One region of the Metabacillus sp. 84 genome, then DNA from elsewhere that is predicted to be linked to it. Evidence: riboswitches for the same ligand, from Rfam matches in the RefSeq annotation. Region 1 holds a riboswitch; each other region holds the start of a gene.
The links. Region 1 has a riboswitch for S-adenosylmethionine ahead of ACQCV8_RS13625 (bifunctional homocysteine S-methyltransferase/methylenetetrahydrofolate reductase). Riboswitches for the same ligand answer to the same signal wherever they lie in the genome.
Positions count from the first base shown of each region.

Region 2: another riboswitch for S-adenosylmethionine. It lies ahead of ACQCV8_RS19095 (M14 family zinc carboxypeptidase); the one in region 1 lies ahead of ACQCV8_RS13625 (bifunctional homocysteine S-methyltransferase/methylenetetrahydrofolate reductase).
Region 3: another riboswitch for S-adenosylmethionine. It lies ahead of ACQCV8_RS19045 (methionine biosynthesis PLP-dependent protein); the one in region 1 lies ahead of ACQCV8_RS13625 (bifunctional homocysteine S-methyltransferase/methylenetetrahydrofolate reductase).
Region 4: another riboswitch for S-adenosylmethionine. It lies ahead of ACQCV8_RS10210 (YezD family protein); the one in region 1 lies ahead of ACQCV8_RS13625 (bifunctional homocysteine S-methyltransferase/methylenetetrahydrofolate reductase).

Region 1 covers NZ_JBNILN010000007.1:84,648-89,206, forward strand. Annotated here, with positions in the region: gene metH (methionine synthase) at 1-227, opposite strand, end outside; gene ACQCV8_RS13625 (bifunctional homocysteine S-methyltransferase/methylenetetrahydrofolate reductase) at 211-2,067, opposite strand; SAM riboswitch class I at 2,194-2,306, opposite strand; gene ACQCV8_RS13630 (YajQ family cyclic di-GMP-binding protein) at 2,557-3,048, opposite strand; gene ACQCV8_RS13635 (CvfB family protein) at 3,346-4,200, shown strand; gene ACQCV8_RS13640 (BMP family lipoprotein) at 4,376-4,559, shown strand, end outside.
Region 2 covers NZ_JBNILN010000018.1:31,441-35,999, reverse strand. Annotated here, with positions in the region: gene ACQCV8_RS19110 (LysR family transcriptional regulator) at 1-73, shown strand, start outside; gene ACQCV8_RS19105 (LysR substrate-binding domain-containing protein) at 64-828, shown strand; gene ACQCV8_RS19100 (GNAT family N-acetyltransferase) at 939-1,811, opposite strand; SAM riboswitch class I at 2,086-2,191, shown strand; gene ACQCV8_RS19095 (M14 family zinc carboxypeptidase) at 2,272-4,559, shown strand, end outside.
Region 3 covers NZ_JBNILN010000018.1:20,482-25,040, forward strand. Annotated here, with positions in the region: gene ACQCV8_RS19015 (ATP-dependent helicase) at 1-165, opposite strand, end outside; gene ACQCV8_RS19020 (hypothetical protein) at 318-566, shown strand; gene ACQCV8_RS19025 (DUF421 domain-containing protein) at 701-1,375, opposite strand; gene ACQCV8_RS19030 (GNAT family N-acetyltransferase) at 1,454-1,876, opposite strand; gene ACQCV8_RS19035 (YjcG family protein) at 1,876-2,394, opposite strand; gene ACQCV8_RS19040 (esterase family protein) at 2,425-3,147, opposite strand; SAM riboswitch class I at 3,334-3,455, shown strand; gene ACQCV8_RS19045 (methionine biosynthesis PLP-dependent protein) at 3,542-4,559, shown strand, end outside.
Region 4 covers NZ_JBNILN010000004.1:250,007-254,565, reverse strand. Annotated here, with positions in the region: gene ACQCV8_RS10225 (DUF2332 domain-containing protein) at 1-183, shown strand, start outside; gene ACQCV8_RS10220 (IS1595 family transposase) at 256-1,263, opposite strand; gene ACQCV8_RS10215 (hypothetical protein) at 1,331-1,855, opposite strand; SAM riboswitch class I at 2,016-2,121, shown strand; gene ACQCV8_RS10210 (YezD family protein) at 2,288-2,401, shown strand; gene ACQCV8_RS10205 (phosphoadenylyl-sulfate reductase) at 2,611-3,312, shown strand; gene ACQCV8_RS10200 (anion permease) at 3,326-4,387, shown strand; gene sat (sulfate adenylyltransferase) at 4,428-4,559, shown strand, end outside.

The DNA of each region.
Region 1 (4,559 bases):
GTGGCGCCGAATGTATTCGTTTCAATGATATCGGCTCCGGCCTCTAGATAGGCTTCGTGGATGTGGGAGATAAGGTCAGGTTTTGTCAGGGACAAATATTCATTGCAGCCTTCAAGGGCCTCGCCTCCGAAATCATCGGCTGTCAGGTTTGCGTTCTGAATCATCGTCCCCATGGCTCCGTCTAATACAAGGATTCTTTTAGTGATTTGTTCACGTATGCTGGACATTTGAAAACTCCCTTTCTGAACGCAGCTTCTCTTTTTCATGAATGTATTCGGCGAGCTCTGCCGAATATTCAAACTTTAAAAACGGTGTAATCAAGTAGATGCCGTTAAAAAGATCAAAGGCGGCGTCGATCAATTCCTTTGCAATCGCAATGCCTTCCTTTTTAGCCTGGACCGCATCGTTTCCAGCAGCGGCCATTTTTTCACGGATGGAGTCTGAAAGCTTGATGCCGGGTATTTCATGATGAATAAATTCCGCATTTCTGCTGCTCGTCAGCGGCATTATGCCGATATACAGCGGTGCGGAAAGATGCCTTACGGCGTCATGAACTTCCTCCATCTGTTTGACCGAATAGATTGGCTGGGATATGAAATAGTCGGCCCCGCACGCTATTTTTTTCTCAAGCCGTTCAGCTGCCTTGTTCAAATGGCGGACATTGGGATTAAACGCGCCAGCCACAGTAAAATTCGTTTTTCCTCCTAAAGGCTTTCCGGAGTAAGATAATCCTTCATTAAATTGTTTAATCAGTGAAATCAAGTCAAAGGATGACAGATCGTAAACGGAGGTTGCTCCGGGAAAATCTCCGATCTTAGATGGGTCTCCGGTAATCGCAAGAACATCTGTAAGTCCGAGAGTGTGCAGGCCCATCAAATGGGATTGCAGTCCGATTAAATTCCGGTCCCGGCAGGTTATGTGAATAAGAGGGCGCATATGGTGCTTTTCCTTCAGCTGGGTGCCGACAGCTGTGTTGCTTATTCTCGGAGAAGCAAGGGAATTGTCCGCCAGGGTGATGCTGTCTATTCCAGATTTCTTCAGTTGTTCAGCCCCGGTAAAAAATTTCTCAAGTCCAAGTGTTTTCGGAGGGTCGAGCTCAACAATGACGGACCGGCGCTCCTGCACGATTTTGTGGAGCGGAGGGTATTCCGGCTCTGGACTCTCCTGCACGATGATTGTTTTCCGGGCCTTCACTGATTTTTCGCTGATCGGATCGAGACCTCTCAAGGCATCCGCCATGGCTTTCACATGCTTGGGCGTTGTCCCGCAGCAGCCGCCGATCAGGCGGGCACCCTGGCTTCGGAACGCAAGGGCACTGTCACCAAAATAGTTTTCGTCCGATTCATAAATAAGGCGTCCTTCCTCTACAGAAGGAAGACTGCCGTTCGGATATACCGAAAGAAACGCATGCTTTGGAAGGGGAACCTCCTCAAGAGATTCAAGCATATGGTAAGGGCCGAGCCGGCAATTAAGTCCGACCACATCCGCACCAAGCTCTTCAAGCTGCTTTAAGCCGTCTGCAAGCGAAGTTCCATCCTGCAGAACTCCCGTTTCATGAAGTGAAACATTCGCGGTAACCGGTTTATTGGTTTCTTTTCTTGCAATCTCAAGAACCGCCTTCAGCTCCTCCAAATCATAAAACGTCTCAAGCAAAAGCCCGTCTATGTCTTCATTCAGGAGAACGTAAAGCTGCTCGCGGAAGCTGCGCTTCAGCTCCTCCAGAGTGTGTGAGCTTTTCTTGAAGGCGCGGACCCCGCCCATCGTTGCGAGCACATAAGCCTGACTGCCGGCAGCCTGTCTCGCCAGTTTGACCGCCTGTGAATTGATTTTCCGGATATCATCCTCCAGACCATATCGGGATAGCTTGATATGATTTCCTCCGTATGTGTTCGTCTGGATGACGCGTGCCCCGGCTTTTATATAGGCTTCATGGATTCCCCGGATCTGATCGGGACTTGATCTATTCAGTTCTTCAAAGCACCGGTCGATCCCATGGGAGTACAAAAGGGTTCCCATCGCACCATCTGCTACTAAAATCTGATTTTGCAAATCATCTAGAAATCCCATGCGGGAATCCCCCTCCTCTTGAAAAATAAGTTGCGTTAGCTGTCTTTAGCGGAAATAACCATTTGAATCCAGCAGAATGAAAAATAAAAAGCCTTCTGCAGAAGAAGGCTTTGACATTCGGACTTCTTCTTATCTTCCAAGCAGGCAGCTCAGCTGGATTTAGCACCTTGGCACGCAATCTTGCATGACCGGTTGCTGAAGCGTCATCGGGCCAGTCCCTCGGCTTCTCTTGATAAGAACGATATTCATTTAAAAATCGATTACTCCCAATTTACCTAATTTTTCGAAAACATTCAAGGGGTTAGCCTAACATTTTTCCTGCAAAAAGAAGTGAAAGGAGAAAACGGATGAGACAGACTCCGTCAGCCCCCTTTAGGCACTCGAAAAATAAAAGAATGGTTCATTGCGGGGGATGTCTTGTCTGCTTCTTCTAATCTGTGCTGCATTTGGATAACAAAAAGACCGCGTTACAGCGGTCCCGTCCTTTGATTATCTGTAATTAATAAACTGTACATCAATTGGGAGCTCCGCTTGCCGGATGGCAGCAATCACTTGCTGGAGGTCATCGCGGTTCTTTCCTGTGACACGGACCTGGTCATCCTGCACCTGGGATTTTACTTTTAATCCGGAATTTTTGATGATGTTATTGATGCGTTTAGCGTTGTCTTTATCGATTCCCTGAACCAGCTTGCCGCGCTGGCGCACAGTACCCCCGGATGCTCCCTCGACTTTGCCGTACTGAATATTTTTTACAGGAACCTCACGGCGGATTAATTTGCTGATGAGGACGTCCTTAAGCTGTTCCAGTTTGTAGTCATCATCTGAAATCAGGACAAGATCTTCTTTTTCAAGCTTGATGTCACTTTTGCTTCCTTTAAAATCGTAGCGGTTTTGAATTTCTTTAAGTGCAACCGCTATAGCATTTTGAACCTCAGGCATTTCGACTTTGGATACAATATCGAATGAATTTTCCTTTGACATGCCGATTCCTCCCATGTTTTCTTAATCCCATCTAAAAGGCCATCTGCCTTTATAACAGGCTCTGTCAAGCTGAATCCCTCTTCAGCATGAATCTTTTTTGGGAGGGTAGAACCTGTCCTGCGCCAGCCTGCTGATTCAGGCAAGAAGGATGAACCCGGCCAAAAGCTTGGAAGAGGGGGAGCGTTTCCCATTCGGGGAGAAAATCTCCGCTGATGGAAGTTTCACTTTATGAATTGATTATAGTAGAATTAGACATGCCATACAACATGTACAAGGTACGGAAAGGACAGGTGACTTGTGAGAGCAGGCACATATGAACGTTTAGAGATTGACGAACGTCTGGATTTTGGCTATTTCCTGACAGATGGAGAAACGAGGGTTCTCCTGCACGACAGCGAGATTACGGAGCCAATTGAAGATAAAGAGTACATAGATGTGTTTCTTTTCCTGGATTTTGAAGACCGGCTTGCTGCAACGATGAAAAAGCCTATTCTTAAAGAAGGCGAATACGACTGGGTGGAAGCGGTAGACGCGGTGGATCATATGGGGGTATTCGTCAATATCGGCTTATCAAAAGATGCGCTCATAGCAAATGATATTCTGCCTGAATTCAGACCCATTTGGCCTGAAAAGGGAGACAAATTATACTGTACGATGAGAGTGACAGAGAATGGCCGGTTTTTCGCTAAATATGCGACGGAGGAGATTTTTGCTGAAAAGTTCGTGACAGCAAGCCGTGAAGCATTTAATAAGAGCATTTCCGGTCACGTTTACAGGCATATTGCTGCCGGGTGCTTCTTTATTTCTGTTGAGGGGTACAAAGGATTTATTCACTCCAGCCAAATGACGAGAGAACCGCGACTTGGTGAGCTGATAGAGGGAAGAGTAATCGACGTTAAAGAAGATGGCTCTGTCAACGTATCCCTTTTGCCCAGAAAACAGGAAGCGATCAGTCCTGATGCAGAGAAGATCCTGGACTACATGGGATTGAGAAATGGTGCTATGCCATATTGGGATAAGTCTGACCCGGAAGACATAAAAGAACGGTTTGGAATGAGCAAAGCCGCCTTTAAAAGAGCCATCGGACATTTAATGAGAGAAAATAGAGTCTACCAGGAGAATGGCTGGACGTACTTTGTAAAAGAGCAATAAGCCAATATGGCTTTTGCTTTTTTTTATGGGTGGTTCTCATTGCCCGCAACTGAAGAAGCGAGCGGCTGCCGGCTGAAAGATTTTTTTGTGATTTTAAACTATGTCCGCTTTATTTCCCCGTAAAAATGACGATAGAAAAGTGTAATCATAAATAGATAAAAGGGGAGTAACAACTTTGAGAAAATACATAGCTGCTGCTGCAGCGGGCTTATGCCTCATGCTTTTAGCCGGGTGCATGCAGCAAACTGTTCAGAGCAAGGCCGAGAAAAAGATAAAGATAGGGATTATGCTCTCAGATGTCGGTCTTGGGGATCAATCTTTCAGTGATTCAGCATTCAGAGGACTTCAAAAATCAAGGG
Region 2 (4,559 bases), on a different contig from region 1:
CTATCAGCTTAAAACCCTTGAAGAAGAGCTTGGCGTTCTGCTGCTGGAACGAAACGGCAAAAAATGGAGCTGACAGATGCCGGCTCCATCCTCTATGACCGCGCCCAATCGCTGCTGCTTCAAATGGATGCTGCTGTTTCTGAAGTGAAGGAAGCGGGCGCCGGTCTGACCGGACTGCTTTCCATCGGGTGCGTTAAAACATGTTTTTCCTTCATTCCTGAACGAATCCGCTCTTTTCGCACGCATTTTCCAAATGTTTCTTTCCGCCTTCACGAAGGAGATTCCTTCAGGCTGGCAGAGGATCTACGCAGCCGGACCATCGAATTAGCCCTGGTCCGCCTGCCGCTTGACCTGGACGATTTTGACTTTCTCCCTCTTTCCAAAGATCCCTTCGTTGCCATTGTTCCCGGGCATTGGAAAATGAACGGAACCGCTGCTATGGAAGACCTGGCAGGACTCCCGCTTATGCTCCTCCACCGTGTTAGCGGAATTGGTTTATATGAGCTGGTCCTGAACAAATTTCAGCAGCTCGGGCTGGAACCCCGAATTGTCTGCCAATGTCCTGATGCTGCCATGCTATTATCGCTTGTCCGTGAAGGTGTCGGTGCGGCCATTCTGCCAGAATCCACCCTTCACTCCTTTCCGGACAGCGGCTTAAAGGCGGTCTCGATAAGCAACGGGGAAATCCGGTCGGATTGTGCACTGATCTGGCTGAAGAATCGGTCTTTATCGAAGAAAGCGTTACGGTTCCGTGAAACATTTTTGGGGAGCGGGGATGATAAGCAGGCAGTGCGGACCACCACCACATCAAAGGGTGACAGCTTCTGACCCCTGTAATCAGGGATCAGAGACGTCAGGTTCAGCGGTTTCAACTCCATCAGGGGAGTTATTTCAAAGCCGGTACTGGCCACTCCGCCCTTAAGCGCATAGGGCTTGGTTTATCGTCCTGAATTCACAGTTCTTTCATATGCTTCGAACAGAGCCTGAACCGAAATCCCGTTAATTTTCATATCAGACACATCACACTGGTCAATCTCTGCACCTTTTAAGCTGCAGCCTGCCATCCGGACCCCTGCTAAATCACACCTTTCAAATGTCAGCGGTGTCTCGTTCCCATCAAGGCTCGTATCTTTAAACTGGACTCCGCCCATCGTAACGTGATCGAACCGGCTGCCTGAGAGATTCAAATCCGCCAGCAGGCTGCTTCTGAAATTTATATTTTGGAATTTTGTACCACTCATGTTGCAATTGCTGAAATGAGTATTCATAACGTTGCTGTTGCCAATTGAACTGCTCGCTAAATCCACCTTATAATACTTGCTTCCAGCCATTCTGCAATCTTCATAATGCTTGCCGGACAAGTCCTGATTACGGACTCTTACTGAAGGATCTTCAGAGTCCATTCGCTTTTCATAGCAAAACTCGTCTTCCGATTCATATACTTTCTGAAACCCTGCTTTTTCATAAAAATAATGATTATTCAGCTGTCTGCTCGATGTTTCCAGCTCCCATGAAGTGACCTGTGGAAACTCCTTTTCCAATAGTTGAAGGGCCTTTGAACCGATGCCTTTCCCCTGTAAGGAAGGGCTTACAAAAATACGGTCAATTCTGCCATAGATGTTCCCGGAGATGGTTAAGATAAGCCCGCCGGCAATTTTATCCTGATGAAGTATTTTATAATACGAGAGTTCCTGAATGCTATACTCCGTCATGTGAATCGATCGGTAACCCGGTGGCTGGATATTGAAATCTCTGAAAGGGTCACTGTCCGCAAGCCATCTTCGGGCCTCCGCGTCAAAGGTCTCCTTCATCAGGCTGGTTAGAATCTCTGAATCTGCTAAAGCTGCTTTTTCAATCGATACTTCGCTCAAGATCATGCTCTCCTTTTTTGGCTTTTTTCGAATGACTATTCTGCTGCCCGTATGAATTCGCGACAGAGGAAAACAAATCTTCTGACTGCTGCCCTCTTACGGGCATATTTCCTATTTTACCATTTCCTTGTAAACCATAAGGACCATTTTGGCCTAAATGTATTGACCCTTTCCTAGAAACCTTTATAATTCGAACTAATTCAATATGAACACTCTTTTATCAAGAGCAGGCGGAGGGACAAGCCCTATGAAGCCCGGCAACCGGTTGATGATCGTCAACACGGTGCTAATTCTTGCAGCATTCAGCTGACAGATAAGAGAGAGGATTCCTTTGTGTGCAAAGCCTCTTTCTTTTCTGGAAAGGGGCTTTTTATGTTGAAAAAAGTTTAGGAGGACAGAAATGATCAAAAAACCTTTTTTATCATTATTGCTAAGTGTGAGTTTGATTGGAAGCCTGCTGCCTTCAGCGGCATTGGCTGAGGAGGCAGAAAGAAAACACAGCCTTTTCAATTCAGAGAAATACGACTACACAACGTATGACGCTCTCGAAGGGAAATTAAAGGCTTTCCAAAAACAAAGCAGCCGCATCCAATTGGACATTACAGGGAAATCTTCTTCCGGGAAAAACCTCTACACCGTTACCATTTCAGATACTAAATCGAAGCATGGTCAGCTGAAATATAAAGGATTACGGAAACTGATGAATGAGAATCCCGAGAAAGCACAGCGCTACCTGAAAGCGAACCCGGATATCAAGCCTCCTATTCTGATCCATGCCTCGATCCATGGAACTGAATTTGTCGGTACAGATGCAGCCCTCCGCTTGATTAAACGATTCGGATTTAAAAATGACCGGGAAACAAAAGACATCCTGAAGAACTTTACACTCGTTATCAATGTCGATGCCAATCCGGATGGGCGGGTGGACGCTACCCGTTTTAATGGAAACGGAATTGATTTAAACCGGGATTTCATTACCCAATCCCAGCCCGAAACGAAGGCAGTGGTCAAGCAAATTGCGGAGCTTAACCCCCTCGTTCTTCTGGACCTTCACGGCTACGTAAGACAGCGCGGTGAAGAAAAGCACCCCGGACTGATTCTTCCGGGTACACCGCCTCATAATCCGAATTATGAATATGATTTGCTTTATAAATGGATGAATCAGCAGGCTGAAGCGATGGAATCCAACCTAGTCAGAAGCAAAGCCGGGTATAAAACGGACCTATACAAAACAATGGAGGGAACTCATATTCCACTTAGAGATTCAAAATCAGGCTGGGATGTGTATCCGCCCATTTATACTCCGGCCTATGCCATGCTCCATGGCGGTCTCGGCTATACACTGGAAGCACCGGCAAATGACTGGGACGGTGTGAAATGGCAGGTTGATGCCGTAACCGGTGCTTTACAATTTGCTTTGAAAAATAAGCAGGCGATGCTCCATGACCAGCTGGAAGTTTTTGACCGCGGGGTTAAAGGGGAACACCCAAACAATGAAAAAGGCTTCTATCCTGAAAGCTACATTATCCCGGAAAATAAAACGGACAACACCGCTGTTCTAAAGGCTGTGCAGCATCTAATGAAGAACGATGTGGAAGTTGAGCAGGCTGTAAAACCGTTTCGTGCAAAGGGCAAGCGCTACGAAAAAGGAACCTACATTGTTGATCTTAACCAGGCAAAGGCCGGTCTTGCCAACGCTTTCCTATGGGAAGGAGAGGACATCACTGACGATATTGATGCAATGTATGATATCGCAGCCTGGAACCTGTCTGAGCTTTGGGGCTTTGATGCGATTAAAAGTGAAGAGGAATTATCTGTTCAAACACAGGAAGTGAGTGAAAAAAGTGCACGCGGAAAATTGATTGGCAGTGGTCCCTACTTTATTCCGAATACATCTGTTCATCCAGTCCATCTAGTCAATTCACTCATAAAACAAGGAATTGCTGTTAATAAAGATCCCGATGGGAATTTTTACGCGGACGGAAAAGGAAAAGTTCTCAGGAAGGCTGTACGGAATTCCGGATTAACCTTACGCTCAAAACCAGTTCCTGAAGATGCAGAGCCGGTAAAAGAACATAAAGTTGCCATTTTAAAAGATGGCGGAATCGGAAAGGCTCAATCCCATTCAGGTACAAAACTTGCTCTGGAACGTCTCGGGTTCCATGTAACGGAAATTCATCCCAGGGACGCAGCCAAGCAAGGATTGAACGACTTTGACACCTTTATATACAGCGGAAGCAGCAGCCTTACTTCCTTTAATTTAAGCGAAGCAAATAAAGAATTCGGGTTATCAAGTGAAGAGGAGCTGAAAAAATTCAATAAAGAAATCAAGCAATTTGTGGAGCAAGGCGGTCATTTTATTGCGATTGGAGCAGGAGGGGCAGAGGCTGCCAAATCCGCAGGGCTGACAGCAGTGGAAATCAACAAAGGCTTCTCCAGCAGCAATGGAATTGTGAAAGTGGATTATCATTCAACGCCTCTCTCAGCTGGCTACAGCAAGAATGATGAGGGCTTCGTATATGGGCCAGTTTGGTTTTCCAGCACTGAAAATACAACCATTGCCGCCTCCTTTGCCAATGAAGACAGCTTTTTCACGGCCGGCCACTGGAAAGACCGTTCAGCAGCTAAAGGTCAGCCGGTTATTGTGCACGAAAAAGATAAGCAGGTCACTCTAATAGGAATAGAAGC
Region 3 (4,559 bases), on a different contig from region 1:
GATGAATTCAGGAGGAGAAGAGATCCTGAACTGCAGGATAACCGGACGTCCGCAAACAGGGCATGTCAGGAGACCGGCTTTACTTAAGTTATAAAGCTTTTGAAAATCCTCTCTGGGATACGAAGGGAGTTCTATCAATCTATCAGAAAATTTCGCAAAAAACATTTGGTTTCCTCCCATAAAATCACTTTAGGGCACGTATATTATATGTAAAATAGACAACAACCATCTTAACAGATGGCTAAAAAAAGAAAAAGGTAATGAAGGCGTTTTTTATTAAAATATTGGGGTATGTTTATATAAAGGAGAGTGGGAGAATGAGCTGGGTCGCGCCTATTCAAAATGATCAGTACATACAGTATGCCAATCGCTCTGTGCCTGTAAAAAATGATTATGCTGCACTTAACCGTGTTCAAAAAATCCATCTTCAACGCGATAAAATGGAGGAAGAACGCAAGTTTGAGGAAAACCGGTTTTCAAGATTATTTGAACGCGCCAAACGGTCTTCTGAACGGACATTGCCTTCTGAACCCGGAAAAGGACTTTCATTTGATATCAGGATATAAACAGCTTCAGGTTAATAAAAGCTTCAGTTATGCTGACCGGTTAATATTTCGGCAGCAGAACCGCCTGATCATTGCCATATGAGGGGGAGACTGCTCTGAGCGCCAGGAGCAGTCTGTATAGACCGGATAAGGTCTTATTTTTTTTGGACAAACAGCCCATCTCCTTTGCGCCATTCAGCATAAAGGACATGCTTATAGGAGTGAATGTGCTGAACAGATAATTCTGTAGCAAGCCATTCTTCGGTAAGGCCTGCTTCTGCTAAATTATCCCGCTGAACAGACCCATCCAATATCAGGCTGTAAGGAAGAACAGGCTCAGTCCCATCCATGGAAAAGTCCGAACGGACCGGCATTTCATATTGATGTTTTTTTAAAATGCTTACACTGCCATCCGTTTCAAGAATGGCAAATTCAATCTCTCTCATAGAAAAAGTGCCTTTTGACCGGATCAAATGCTGCAGCTGATTTAAGTCAAGCTTCTCTTTCTTTAACTGATCCTTCAATATGTTTCCGTTCCGTATTACAATGGTTGGACTTCCTTCCATGAGAATCCGGGCTTTGTTGGACTTTTGGGTAAACCACTCTATTATGAAGATCAAAATTCCCCAAATGGCAATGGCAAAGAGGATATCTGCTATCCCGATATCTTCGTCATAAACGGCATTGCCCACCAATTCCCCGAGGACGAGAGCAGAAATAAAATCAAAGGTAGTAATTTGTGTGATCTGTGTTTTCCCAAGGAGCCTTGACATGACAAACAATCCGAAAAATCCCACAACCAGTTCAACTGCTATTTTAAACATATCCATGACAATCACCCTTAGTAGCTTGCACAGCTAACCGGACTTTCACTCAAATAAAAACCGGCAGCGGATTTCCGCTGTCGGTTATGTACGTTTTTTAATCATCGTTACATGTGGAATGCCGGCATCCATGAATGTACCTGAGCGTATTTCATAGCCGAGTCTTTCATAAAATGGTACCGCCTGGGTCTGCGCATTCAGCTTAAATTTTTCAATATTAGGCGCTGCGACGGTTTCAAGCTCTTTCATGATTATTTTACCGGCACCTCTCCCGCGATGGGAGGGAAGGATGCAGATGCGCTCAAGTTTCCCATAGCCATCCAACTCCCTTATTCTTCCGGTTCCGACTGGCTGGCTTTCATCGTAAAGCACTACATGAACAGCTGCTTCCTCATGCTCGTCTACTTCTTCTTCTGCCGGCACTTTTTGCTCTTCTACAAATACCTTCATGCGGATAGAAAAGGCATCCTGCATTTCTTTTTCTGTCTGAACGACTTTAGCGTGCATCAAAGATCTCCTTTTTCAAGGATAAACGTCTCGTATACCGTCCAGGCTCCGTTTTCAAGCTGATAAAGAAGATGGAAGCGGTCAATCATTTCAATATGATGATTCTCCTGCATTTTAAGCTGTCCAAGTACATCTGCCATTTCTGCATCCGATAGTTTTTGGCCAATGGTGATATGAGGAACAAATGAATATTCGGGCTCCTCTTCCAAAGCACCGGTATAAAGCTCATTATGAAGGGCTATCAGATTGTCATTCGGTTCCGCTTTTAAGTAAATAACATTATTAACGGGAGAAAAGGAGCTGATTTTTTGAACTTCCAGCTGAACAGGGCTGAATTTTTTAGCGATAGCCCGAAGTTCTTTGGAAATTTCTTTTATATTCTCATCCGATGCTTCAAACGGAGTGCGCAGGGTCAAATGCGGCGGAATGAGCGCATAATGAGGGTCATAGCGTTTTCGGTAAGAATTCGCCAGATCTTGAAGTTTTTTTGCCGGGAATAAGACAATTCCGTATTTCATTCAGGTTCCCTCCATTAGTTGAATAGTAAATTAGAACATGGCCTTCAGCGCATCAGGAAGCAAAGGCTGCCAATGAGTCCATGTGTGGTCTCCATCAAATTCTTCATATGTGTAAGGAAATCCTTTTTTTTCGATCGCTTTTTGCAATTCACGATTCGGTTCGATAAAATTCTGCACCTCTCCGGCAGTGGTTTTTACTTCAGTTTCTCTTATGCCGACCTGATGGTAAATCGTCATTTCCGGTCCTGATGTAAAGGACGAAACGGCCTCAAGCACCTGTGCATCAACATAAGGAGACTGCATAATGATTTTGCCAAAAATGCTCGGATAATCGAGAGCTGTCATGAATCCGATCGTAGCTGCAAGCGAATCACCGATCAGGGCACGGCCCTGACCCACCTGATAGGTCGGAAATTCCCGGTCCAGAAAGGGAACCAGTTCATGAGCGAGAAAACGCTTGTAGGCAGCAAACTTCGCCCCTTCAGGATGGTATTTCTCTCTCCGGTCCTTAACGTTTTTATAAGGAATTCCCACGATAATTAAATTTTCAGCGTTTCCGGTTTCCAGAAGTGATTCATATTGGCGGGCAATCCGCCCAAGCCTGAAGTAATCCTGACCGTCCTGGGCAATCAGGACGCTGTATTTATAGAGCGGTGAAAAGCTTTTGGGCAGGTAGGTGAGTACTGTCAGCTCTTCATCTAATGCCTCTGAAAAAAAAGAAGATTCTTTAACGATTCCAGTTTGCTTCTCCACTTGTAAGTCCTCCAGATGAATGTAATACAAGCTAAAAATTCACTTTTGAATTCGCTTCCACTTATTTTATCACGATTCTGGAAAAAATGCTGTTTTCAAAAGAGCAGAAAAGAATGAATGAAAAGCTTGAAAAAATCATAGATATACGGTAAGGTTATAAAAAATTCATATATTTCCGACGATTTATTCTTATCCAGAGAGGTGGAGGGACTGGCCCTGCGAAACCTCAGCAACCGGTAGACACGCGAACGTGACTGCGTACCAAGGTGCTAAATCCAGCAAGCAACTCGGAGCTTGGGAGATAAGAGGAAGAAATGTTTAAGCGACAAGCCTTCTTCTTATTTCAGGAGAAGGCTTTTTTGTATTCTTTTATTAAAAGAAATGAGGGGATAATATGACAAAACATACAGAAACGATCCTGGCTCAAATAGGCAACCGCAGTGAACAGGCGACAGGCGCCGTCAATCCTCCGATTTACTTAACGACAGCCTATCGCCATGCAGGAATTGGAGAGTCGACGGGCTTTGATTACATACGGACGGGCAACCCGACGAGAGCAATCGCTGAGCATGCTGTTGCGGAGCTTGAAGGAGCAGATCAGGGCTTTGCTTTCAGCTCCGGGATGGGGGCGATTCAGACGATTATGGCTTTGTTTAAAACAGGTGATGATTTAATCGTTTCGTCGGACATCTATGGCGGAACGTACCGGCTTTTTGAGCAGGAATGGCGCAAATATGGATTAACGTTTCAATATGATTCATTTACAAACCTGGAGCATACTGAAGCGAGAATCCTCCCAAATACAAAAGCGATTTTTCTAGAAACGCCAACGAATCCGCTTATGCAGGAAGCGGATATAGCAGCGGTCGCACAAATGGCAAAAAAGCATGGACTGCTGCTGATTGTCGATAACACTTTTTATACACCGGTCATCCAGCAGCCGCTGAAAAGCGGAGCAGATATTGTCATTCACAGCGCAACCAAGTACTTGGGAGGGCATAACGACCTGCTCGCCGGAATTGTGGCAGCGAAAGGCGAAGAGCTCTGCAGGGAGCTTGCGTCCCACCATAATGCAATCGGAGCCGTTTTATCCCCTTTTGATTCCTGGCTCCTGATCAGGGGGTTGAAAACGCTGGCATTAAGAATGAGGCAGCACGAGCTCAATGCTGCAGAAGTGGCGAAATTTTTAGAGGAAAGCCCAGAGGTAACGGATGTCCTTTATCCGGGAAGAGGGGGCATGCTTTCCTTTCGAATCGCTAAAGAGGAGTGGATCAACCCCTTTTTGAAAAATTTGAACATCATCACGTTTGCAGAGAGTCTTGGCGGGGTTGAAAGTTTGATGACGTATCCGGCTACCCAGACGCATATGGATATACCAGAAGAAATACGTACGGCAAACGGTGTCTGTAACC
Region 4 (4,559 bases), on a different contig from region 1:
CACGAACTTTTAGATAAGGTAAGTAAAATTGGTGAGAAGAGAGATGTTTTCCATCTCTATAATAATATTTGGGACAGGAATCTCCACCTTGATTATATTGTTGATGGAGTGGAATACAATCAAACTATCGGTGCTACTGATGGTCACGGAAAATGGTTTGAATGGAATATTGAACAAATATAAGTAACACTCATAATTTCTCGTTGGTTATTCCATTTAATATTAGTGCAGCCGTTCCGTATAGGAATGGCTTTTTTATACTTCACGCAAGAATCTCACTGTTATACTATTTGAGTTTTGACAAGAACTAAGAAGCATTTGATTTATCTGCTCTTTTTCAGCCAACTTCTTACACTGCTGAAGGAAGCTGAACCAATAAAGATAGTTATCCAAATACTTTGTAGCCACTCCTTGGAACCTGTCCATCCATCCTTTTAAACGTTTATGATAGTTATTGACGTTTTGCAGATGGTAGATGCCCTTTTTGACGTACCCCTCTTTGCTTAGGTTTATTGGCTCGTGTTTAAGTGCCTTGATTTGGGCAAATTTCTTGTAGTTAGTGGCTGTATCCGTGCACAATAAAGAAGACGGATCAATATAGCTTCCGATAACCGCGTCTATCTCTTCTGCTTTTACACGACCAGTTCCAGCCTTCTGAGCAATGACTTGACCGCCTCGGTCCTGGGCAACCACAACTGCAATTTTCAGATTACTAATCCCTCTCTTCTTATCTCTTTCGCCTCGTTTCTTTGGCTCCCTATCTAAAGTCTTTCTTCCTTTGAGTGACTCTCTGAAGAAGGTCTCATCACTTTCGACAATCCCTTTTAGCATTTGAAATCCCATTGTACGAAGAGAAAAAAGAACCTTGTGCCGCCAGTAAAAGGCGGTAGATATGTGTATTCTTAACCGTTTTGCGATTTTCGGTAAAGTGTATCCTTCGACCATCATTTGAAAGTATTTAGCCCACTTACCGAGATAACGTGTCCCCGAAATCGGTGTATTGGAGAGGTCATTGAAAGACTTTCCGCAGTCACGACAGAGATACCTTTGTCTACCTCTGTATTTGCCATTTCGTTTTACCTTCACGCTTCCACAATGAACACAACCTAACCCTTCTTTAAAACGTGCTTCTCTAATGGTTGTGTACGCATCTTTCATATCACCTTCTACATTATCGATGAAGTTTTCTTTTAAAAGTTTAAACAGCTTAATTTGATCTTCTTTAGATAAGTCTGAGAATTTGGCATAGATGTCGTTAAACATAGAAAAACCCCCTCCTGAAAGAGTATATTATCACATCTCTCGATAGGGTGGTCAAAATAGCAACAATCTATGCGAAAAGAGCGTTTACAAAAGACTCATCATAGTGCCTTCCGAGAAAATCATAAGGGAGCCTGGCTCCATCTAAGCCAGAAATAACCGCCAAAAACCCATCCGATTGAAATTTTTTGGATAATCTGTCCGGCCGCTCTCCCCATAATGGAAAAATAGCCTTCATCCCATGCCGAGCTGTCAATTCTTCTCTGTATTTTTTTATATCTGCAAGAAAAAGGTCACCATAGGCTGCATGCAGGATTTTCTGATCTCTGCAAGTTTTAAGAAATTCTCCCATGCTTTTATCATATTCCTTATTAGAGGCGGCGGGGGGAATTTCAATGATGTGAAGCGGCAAATCCAGCTCCTCTGCCTGCTTTGCAATCAGACCTTTCGTAACTCCGTGAAAAGGTACTTGACCTGTAATAGAGTCCACTGCCGTAAATAATCCGCAAACTTGAATTTCTTGATTTTCAAGGAGTACTTGAAGCATCATGGCACTGTCTTTGCCGCCGCTCCAGGATACAATGGTTTTTTTCACACGAATCACCTCATATCCATAGTTTATCGTATCGTAAAGTTTTTTTTAACTTAAAAAAACCAGTCAATTCAAGCTTTGATTTAGTTTTGATAAAACCTACCCGAAAACTCGGGTTGACAATCGTTCGAATTGTGCTAAAATTTGAAATCAATACACATCATACTTATCCAGAGCGGTGGAGGGACCTGGCCCTGTGAAGCCCGGCAACCTGCTGAAAAGCAAGGTGCTAAATCCAGCAAAATGGAACCCATTTTGAGAGATAAGGGGAAAAACCTCACTAGTCTTTCTAAAATGGAAGGCTTTTTGCTGTTGATTTTAGGCGGTCCGGCTGCTGTCCGGTTACATGCCGTTTAATCAGCTTGAATGCTGTCAGAGCCTATTTTGTTAAAGGGAGTGCTGTCCGTGGGGGAGCAAGATCAGCTTGATCAAGTAATGGGAAAGCTAAAGGAAATGCTTCAAGCTATGAAATATGGATCGATTACCCTGATCATTCAAGATGGGAAGATCATTCAGCTTGAAAAAAATGAAAAAGTGAGATTGAAATAGAATAGGGATCACGATCGCTGACCAGACAAACTGGAGGCGGGACCTGCGCTGTGGCATAAATGTTTTATTGTGCTTTGGTGCTGTCCCGCTTTTATTTTTTTACAAGAGACCTGCTTGTCCCGGGTGCTTACATGAGTACCCGGCCGGGCCATTGCGGCAGAAGCTGTTGGCTATAAAACCATTGTGTTTAGATTAAGAGAGGTGCAAACATGCTTACTTATGAGAACTGGACCGGCAGCTATCCGGATTTTGAAAATGAAGATCATTTGAAAGAAGCGCTGCACGTGCTGAGCTGGGCATACGGCCATTATGCGGACGAACTGGTGTATGCCTGCAGCTTTGGAATCGAAGGAATCGTCCTGATTGAACTAATATCCAGAATCAAAAAGAATGCAAGAATTGTTTTCCTGGATACAGAGGTACATTTCAAAGAAACGTATGAGCTAATTGACCGGATAAAGGCAAGGTATCCTGATTTAAACATTACGATGAAAAAACCTCCGTTAACGGTTGCGGAGCAGGCAGCAAAGCATGGAGATGAGCTTTGGAAAACCAATCCGAATGAATGCTGCAAAATCAGAAAAGTGCTCCCGCTAAGAGAAGTAATGAGCACCGAAAAAGCGTGGATTTCCGGCTTGAGAAGAGAGCAGTCTCCTTCCAGAAAAGATACAGAGTTTTTAAACAGGGACGGCAAATTTGAGAACATAAAAATATGTCCTCTCATCCATTGGACGTGGAAGGATGTCTGGCGTTTCGCCCATAAGAATGATCTGGATTACAATATGCTTCACGATCAGGGGTACCCGAGCATAGGCTGCAAGCCTTGTACACAGCCTGCTATTGATGTAAGTGACGGCAGGTCAGGACGATGGAATGGCACACAGAAAACCGAATGCGGCCTTCACGGGTGAGGAGTAAATGATAATGGAAGCTGCAGCAATTTTTTTAAGCTTATTTTTCGCCATGAATATCGGTGCGAGCGGAGCGGCTGCATCGATGGGAGTGGCTTATGGAACAGGGGCCATTCCCCGCAGGTTGGCAGCCCTTATTCTTTGCGGAATAGGTGTGATCCTCGGTGCTGTATTGGGCGGCGGAGAAGTAGTGAAGACGATCAGTTCAGGACTAATCCCCAAATCCGTGATTTCCATAGAAATTGTTCTTGTTATTATCGGAGCGGCAGCCATCTCTTTGTTCATGGCGAATTTAATGGGCATCCCGTTATCCACCAGTGAAGTTACGGTCGGAGCAGTAGTCGGGGTGGGGGTAGCCTTCCAGGCCCTTTATGTTCAATCCATCCTTGTTATCATGGCGTTTTGGGTCATTATTCCGGCGGCAGCTTTTTTTATCACCTATGCTGTTTGCAAAATGGCCAAACCGCTTTTCGCAAAGCTTGAGGCAAAGAGGGGGAGCTTGCTGATCTATCTCCTGATTGCGGCAGGATTCTTTGAAGCCTTTTCAGCTGGCATGAATAATGTAGCCAACGCTGTAGGACCGCTGGTCGCTGCTAATCTCATGTCAGTTGGGCAGGGCGTCTGGCTTGGAGGGCTTTTTGTAGCTGCAGGCGCCATCCTTTTAGGAGGAAGAGTACTTGAAACGAACGGGAAAAAAATAACGAATTTATCCAAATCAGAAGGAATCGTTATTTCCACGACCGGCGCTTTACTTGTAGTCATCAGTTCACTTTTTGGACTGCCCGTTCCCTTAACACAGGTTACCTCCACTTCAATCATGGCTTCAGGCGCTGCGAAGAGCGGAGCGCTTGTTTTTCAAAAAGGGATCGTGAAAAAAATTGTAAAAGTATGGCTTGTTTCTCCGCTCGTCAGTTTGGCCATCTCTTACGTACTCGTCAAACTTTTTATAAAATCAGACTTTTACTCCACGTTTTCTGCGATTGCAGTCATGACAGCTACCCTTGGGGTTCTGTCTCTCATGAGGGCTATTAAAAAAGAAAAAAGTTCCGTGCATGAACAAGGCGGGGGAATCTAACGATAAAACCCACTTTTTTAATATGAATAGGAGGATTATAATGAGCTTAACACCGCATGGAGGAACCTTAATTCAGCGAACAGAAATTGGAAAAGATATAGGATTCATCAAAAAAACGATAGAAATAGATGCGATGGCATTGAGCGATCTGGAGCTTCTGGCTAATGGAGGT